DNA from 2 places in the Pelotomaculum schinkii genome. Region 1 is predicted to be linked to the other one. Evidence: a T-box and tRNA genes for the amino acid it is inferred to sense, from the RefSeq annotation. Region 1 holds a T-box; the other holds one or more tRNA genes.
What was found. A T-box is a leader RNA that pairs with one kind of tRNA and senses whether it is charged. The one in region 1 lies ahead of ileS (isoleucine--tRNA ligase), so its partner is inferred to be a tRNA-Ile.
Positions count from the first base shown of each region.

Region 1 (3,415 bases):
CTTGCCGAATGCGTCAAGGGTATTATCCAGTCGGAAACTTTTCTCTTCCGGGAGAGAGGATTCCCCACCCTGAAATCCTATTGTGAACACTGGCGGAAGTTTCAGGTTGACACCTGCCGTTATCAAAGCAACCTCCATCGTGTTACACGCTGGTGGAACGAGTATGTGGACGGGCTGCAGCACGGTTTAAACCTTTTCAACCGCTCCAAAAACTGCGCTGTTTACCTTTTGGCGGACGGTCTCATCGTTCATAGCGGCTTTAGCGACTCCTACCACGAGCTGGGCCTGTTGAGCCGCCTGGACCTTGCCGGCCGGGTTGAAGAATGCTCCGGCAGCTTTCTCAGGGCGCCGGATCAGGTGTGTTTTGAGTGTGCTTTGCTCCCCGGTAGATTGAAAGGTCTGGTCCTTACAGAATGCGCCAAGAAACAGTTGTCTGAAATAGTCGGCGGGCCACAGGGTTGTGAACACCTGGCGGACCTGGCTGAGGAACTGCGTAAAGCAGTCGCCTATACGCTGGCAAATATCCGTAAAGGAGGAGTTGTATAAGGTGCTGCCGCTAAAAGAAGAAAAGGACGGCGTGTCCTTCAAGGTAAGGGTCCAGCCTCGGGCATCCAAAAACCAGGTGGCGGGAATTTTCGAAGACGCTCTCAGGGTACGGCTGACGGCGCCTCCGGTGGATGGGGAAGCTAATGAGGCGTGCCGCGCCTTCCTGGCCGACCTCCTGTCGGTCGGCCGCGGCCAGGTAGAAATCCTGTCCGGTCTGACCGGACGCAATAAAGTTGTCAAGATTAAAGGAGTCAGTGTGTCAGAAGTCCAAAAACGCCTACCTTGAAAACTGGTTCTCGAAAAGCCTTTGGGGTAGTGGTCTTGGGGTTATCCTCCGCTCGCTTCGCAATTCTACATTTGTGCAACTAGAGCGTCATATCTACCGCATCTGCAGACAGCCATCCGGCAGCTACGCGCTATTTAAGCTTTACTGCAAGCAACGCACGCGCTACGGAACGCACCCAAGTGCTCCGCTCGCTCCGGAAAACCCCAAGCCCGCAAGTCAAGCCTTTTCGAGAACAATTTTTGTGATAAGTGAAACAAAATGCAGTATATTTTACTAAGGTTGGGCAACTAATTTTCTGTTGGTTGGGGAAATTCACTTGGCAAGTTGACGCACCAGGGCCTTTTCTATATAATATTGTCTGTTAAGGCTCGATAGCTGCCTGTGAGCGGGACGAGTAGGCGTGTAATTCCGGTAAAGAGAACCCGGGTATGGTGGGAACCGGGTACGGATAAACGTTAAAAATCACCCGTGAGGCGCCGGCTGAAACCCTGCGGGGGATTAAGCCAGGCCGGATCGCCACCGTTACCGGGCGACTGGAGTGGCAGGCCTTAGCAGCTAATAACTGGCGGGCCGGCATTTAGGGTGGTACCACGGGTTATAATCCCGTCCCTTTGGGGGCGGGATTTATTCGTTCATAATAGTCAAGTTCATATATGTTTAAATTTTGGAGGGGTATTAAAAAGATGGACTACAGTAAGACTTTAAACCTGCCTAAAACAGATTTTCCGATGCGGGGCAACCTGCCCGAAAGAGAACCGGAGATCTTAAAATTCTGGGAAGATATTGACATCTACCGGCTGGTACAGGAACAACAACGTGATTGTCCCAAGTACATCCTGCACGACGGGCCGCCCTACGCGAATGGCCACATTCACCTTGGTCATGTTTTAAATAAAATATTGAAGGATATCATAGTCAAGTTCCATTCCATGTCGGGCTTTAACGCACCCTATGTGCCGGGATGGGATACGCACGGCCTCCCCATCGAACAACAGGCCATCAAGGCCTTTGGGCTTAACCGCAATAATATCCACCCGGTAGAGTTTCGCGGCAAGTGCAAGGAGTTCGCTCTGAAGTATGTCGATATTCAGAAAGAGGAATTCAAACGGCTGGGGGTACGGGGGGATTGGGACAATCCTTATCTGACCTTGATGCCCCATTATGAGGCCCGCCAGATCGGTGTTTTTGGCGATATGGCCAAGAAAGGTTACATTTACAAGGGACTCAAACCGGTATACTGGTGCGCCTCTTGCGAAACCGCTCTGGCTGAAGCCGAAGTGGAGTATGCCGACAAACAGTCTGCTTCGATTTTTGTGAGGTTCCCGGTGCAGGACGGCAAGGGGGTACTTCCTGAAGACAGCACCTTCGTGGTAATCTGGACCACCACCCCCTGGACCTTGCCGGCCAACCTGGCTATCACTCTCCACCCTGATTTTGAATATGTGTTATTCAGGGCAGGCAGTGAAAAATATCTGGTTGCCTCCGAATTGATGGAGAGTTTTGTTAAGACGGTTGGCCTTGATGACGTTGAAACCATAAAAACATTCAGGGGTACGGAGCTGGAGCAAATAGTGTGTAAACACCCGTTTGTCGACCGGGCTTCCCTGGTAATCCTGGGCGACCATGTAACCCTCGACCAGGGCACCGGTTGTGTGCATACCGCCCCTGGCCACGGCATGGAAGACTTTATAGTGGGCAAGAAGTACGGTCTGCCCGTCCTCTCACCGGTTGACGCCAAAGGACGCTTTACGGAGGAAGGCGGCATCTTTGCCGGAGAATTTTATCTGGACGCCAATAAGTCCGTCATTGAGGAACTGGAAAACCGCGGCCATCTTATGGAGCATTCTACCATCCAGCACCAGTATCCTCACTGCTGGCGCTGCAAGAAGCCTGTTTTCTTCAGGGCCACGGAACAGTGGTTCGCCTCCATTGACGGGTTTCGTCAGGCCACTCTGGACGCCATCCGGACGGTGCGCTGGATCCCGGGCTGGGGGGAGGAGCGGATTTATAACATGGTGGCCAACCGGGGCGACTGGTGCATTTCACGCCAGCGCAGCTGGGGTGTGCCAATTCCGATCTTTTACTGCCGGGACTGCGGCAAGGAATTGATCAACGACCAGACGATCAGCCACCTGCAGGGACTTTTCCGGGAACATGGTTCCGACGTCTGGTTTGCCCGGGAAGCTTCAGAATTGCTGCCGCCGGGGATGAAATGCGCTCATTGCGGCTGTGACGGCTTTACCAAGGAAACCGACATCATGGATGTCTGGTTTGACTCCGGCACCAGTCACTTCGGTGTGCTGGATGAACCGCAGGTGTGGCCCGACCTGCAGCGCCCGGCAGACCTTTACCTTGAGGGCAGCGACCAGCACCGGGGTTGGTTTAATTCTTCCCTTTCCACCTCGGTGGCCGTCACCGGGCAGGCTCCCTACCGGGCGGTCCTGACACACGGGTTTGTTGTAGATGAGAAGGGCCGCAAGATGTCCAAATCACTGGGCAACGTGGTTGATCCGGCCAAGGTTATTAAACAACTGGGCGCCGATATCCTGCGCCTGTGGGTCAGTTCAGCGGATTACCGGGGGG
Region 1 covers NZ_QFGA01000002.1:626,354-629,768, reverse strand. The annotation lists gene Psch_RS13975 (DUF2889 domain-containing protein) at 1-546, shown strand, start outside; gene Psch_RS13970 (DUF167 domain-containing protein) at 548-832, shown strand; T-box leader at 1,205-1,446, shown strand; gene ileS (isoleucine--tRNA ligase) at 1,516-3,415, shown strand, end outside.

Region 2 (3,415 bases), on a different contig from region 1:
CTCTCGTCAAGTGAAAACTAACGAGCAGTATTCCAAAACAACGACGTGTAGAGTGAGAAATGAAACGTGAGAAAGGGACCCGGAAGGAATGCCTGAATCCCACGTTCCACGACTCACGACACACGACTAAATTAACGAGCGAGATCAAATTTTTCAGATATAGATGGAGAGTTTGATCCTGGCTCAGGACGAACGCTGGCGGCGTGCTTAACACATGCAAGTCGAACGGAGGTTTGAGAGGAAGCTTGCGAATCTCAAACTTTAGTGGCGGACGGGTGAGTAACGCGTGGATAACCTGCCTTAACGACCGGGATAACGCCGGGAAACTGGCGCTAATACCGGATACGCTCAAGGGAACACATGTTTTTTTGAGGAAAGGAGCAATCCGCATTAAGATGGGTCCGCGTCCCATTAGCTGGTTGGAGGTGTAAGAGACCCCCAAGGCGACGATGGGTAGCCGGCCTGAGAGGGTGGACGGCCACACTGGAACTGAGACACGGTCCAGACTCCTACGGGAGGCAGCAGTGGGGAATCTTCCGCAATGGGCGAAAGCCTGACGGAGCAACGCCGCGTGGATGAAGAAGGCCTTCGGGTTGTAAAATTCTGTCTTCAGGGAAGAAAAAAATGACGGTACCTGAGGAGGAAGCCCCGGCTAACTACGTGCCAGCAGCCGCGGTAAAACGTAGGGGGCGAGCGTTGTCCGGAATTACTGGGCGTAAAGGGCGCGTAGGCGGTTTACTAAGTCTTATGGTGAAAACTATCGGCTCAACCGGTAGCGTGCCTGAGAAACTGGTAGACTTGAGGGCAGGAGAGGGGAGTGGAATTCCCAGTGTAGCGGTGAAATGCGTAGATATTGGGAGGAACACCAGTGGCGAAGGCGGCTCTCTGGCCTGTTACTGACGCTGAGGCGCGAAAGCGTGGGGAGCGAACGGGATTAGATACCCCGGTAGTCCACGCCGTAAACGATGGGTGCTAGGTGTAGGAGGTATCGACCCCTTCTGTGCCGTAGTTAACACAATAAGCACCCCGCCTGGGGAGTACGGCCGCAAGGTTGAAACTCAAAGGAATTGACGGGGGCCCGCACAAGCGGTGGAGCATGTGGTTTAATTCGACGCAACGCGAAGAACCTTACCAGGGTTTGACATCCCCTGATGACTGTGGAAACACAGAGTTTTGCCTTCGGGTAAACAGGGAGACAGGTGGTGCATGGTTGTCGTCAGCTCGTGTCGTGAGATGTTGGGTTAAGTCCCGCAACGAGCGCAACCCCTACGTTTAGTTGCTAACGCGTGAAGGCGAGCACTCTAGAGGAACTGCCGTTGACAAAACGGAGGAAGGTGGGGATGACGTCAAATCATCATGCCCCTTATGTCCTGGGCTACACACGTGCTACAATGGCCGGTACAAAGGGAAGCGAAGCCGCGAGGCGGAGCAAATCCCAAAAAGCCGGTCTCAGTTCGGATTGCAGGCTGCAATTCGCCTGCATGAAGTCGGAATCGCTAGTAATCGCAGGTCAGCATACTGCGGTGAATACGTTCCCGGGCCTTGTACACACCGCCCGTCACACCACGAAAGCTGACAACACCCGAAGCCGGTGAGCTAACCTTAACAGGAGGCAGCCGTCGAAGGTGGGGTTGGTGATTGGGGTGAAGTCGTAACAAGGTAGCCGTATCGGAAGGTGCGGCTGGATCACCTCCTTTCTAAGGAGAAGATATCAGTAGCGGGTAGTGAGTAGTCAGTAGTTAGATTTTAAGAATTTGCGAAAGCAAATTCCGACGAATAATCCGACAACTGATAACAGACAACCTACAACTGAATAATACTCCAGGTCGACCATCCATCAATTCAGTAGTTCGTAGTGAGTAGTCAGTAGTGGGAGATGAGAAGGAATTTGCCTGCGGCAAATTCCAACGGACAATCCGACAACCGACAACAGACAACAGACTACCGAATGCACTGTTTAGTTTTGAGAGACCGTGGGACTATAGCTCAGCCGGCTAGAGCGCACGCCTGATAAGCGTGAGGTCGGTGGTTCGAGTCCACCTAGTCCCACCAATTTCAGTAGTGGGTAGTAGGTAGTCAGTAGTTAGATTTTAAGAAGGAATTTGCCTGCGGCAAATTCCAACGAATAAACCGACTACCGACAACAGACAACAGACTACCGACATTGGGGGTGTAGCTCAGCTGGGAGAGCACCTGCCTTGCAAGCAGGGGGTCAGCGGTTCGAATCCGCTCATCTCCACCAATTTAGTAGTTAGTGGCGGGTGGTTAGCGGTTGGGTAGGCCAACCGAAGCCGAAGCCATTAATATTAAATTCTCTCAATAGGGAAGGTAGGTAGTTAGAAGGAGTCCAACGACAAACCACTAACCACCAACCACCCAATCGTTCTTTGAAAACTGCACAGCATAGGAGAACAAGAGTAACTAGAGCATAGAAGATGTTCTAAGTAGCGCGCGAAATTAGGTCAAGCTGCAAAGGGCATACGGTGGATGCCTAGGCGCACAGGGCCGAAGAAGGACGTGGCAAGCTGCGAAAAGCTACGGGGAGCCGCAAACAGGCATAGATCCGTAGATATCCGAATGGGGCAACCCGGCGGGGGCAAACCCCCGTCACCGTTAGCTGAATCCATAGGTTAACGGAGGGCACCCGGCGAACTGAAACATCTTAGTAGCCGGAGGAAAAGAAAGAAAGATCGAACCCCCTAGTAGCGGCGAGCGAAGCGGGGCGAGCCTAAACCAGTAGTGCATGCACGACTGGGGTTGCGGGACTCTCATCAGATAGTGTAGTAGATTTAGCCGAAGCGGCCTGGAAAGGCCCGGCATAGGAGGTAAAACCCCTGTAGGCGAAAAGTCGAGGTACTACGAGAGTATCCCAAGTACCACGGGACACGGGGAACCCTGTGGGAATCCGGGAGGACCACCTCCCAAGGCTAAATACCCGGTGCGACCGATAGTGAACAAGTACCGTGAGGGAAAGGTGAAAAGCACCCCGGGAGGGGAGTGAAACAGCACCTGAAACCGTATGCTTACAAACAGTCAGAGCACTATTCGGTAGTCGGTAGTGAGTAGTCAGTAGTCAGATTAGGAAGGAATTCGCCTAAAGGCGAATTCCAACAAGCAATCCGACAACAGACTACCGACTACTGACTACCGAAGTGTGATGGCGTACTTTTTGTAGAACGGACCGGCGAGTTACGTCCAGCGGGCAAGGTTAAGCGAAAGAGACGCGGAGCCGCAGCGAAAGCAAGTCTTAATAGGGCGAAGGAAGTCCGTTGGAGTAGACCCGAAACCGGGTGATCTACCCATGTCCAGAGTGAAGCTTTAGTAAAATAAAGTGGAGGCTCGAACCGACCGTCGTTGAAAAGGCGGCGGATGAGGTGTGGGTAGGGGTGAAATGCCAATCGAACCCGGAAATAGC
Region 2 covers NZ_QFGA01000001.1:2,005,364-2,008,778, reverse strand. The annotation lists rRNA gene Psch_RS09360 (16S ribosomal RNA) at 161-1,697, shown strand; tRNA gene Psch_RS09355 (tRNA-Ile) at 1,976-2,052, shown strand; tRNA gene Psch_RS09350 (tRNA-Ala) at 2,167-2,242, shown strand; rRNA gene Psch_RS09345 (23S ribosomal RNA) at 2,461-3,415, shown strand, end outside.
Region 2: it has a tRNA-Ile gene. The T-box ahead of ileS (isoleucine--tRNA ligase) is inferred to sense a tRNA for this amino acid. The anticodon was not compared.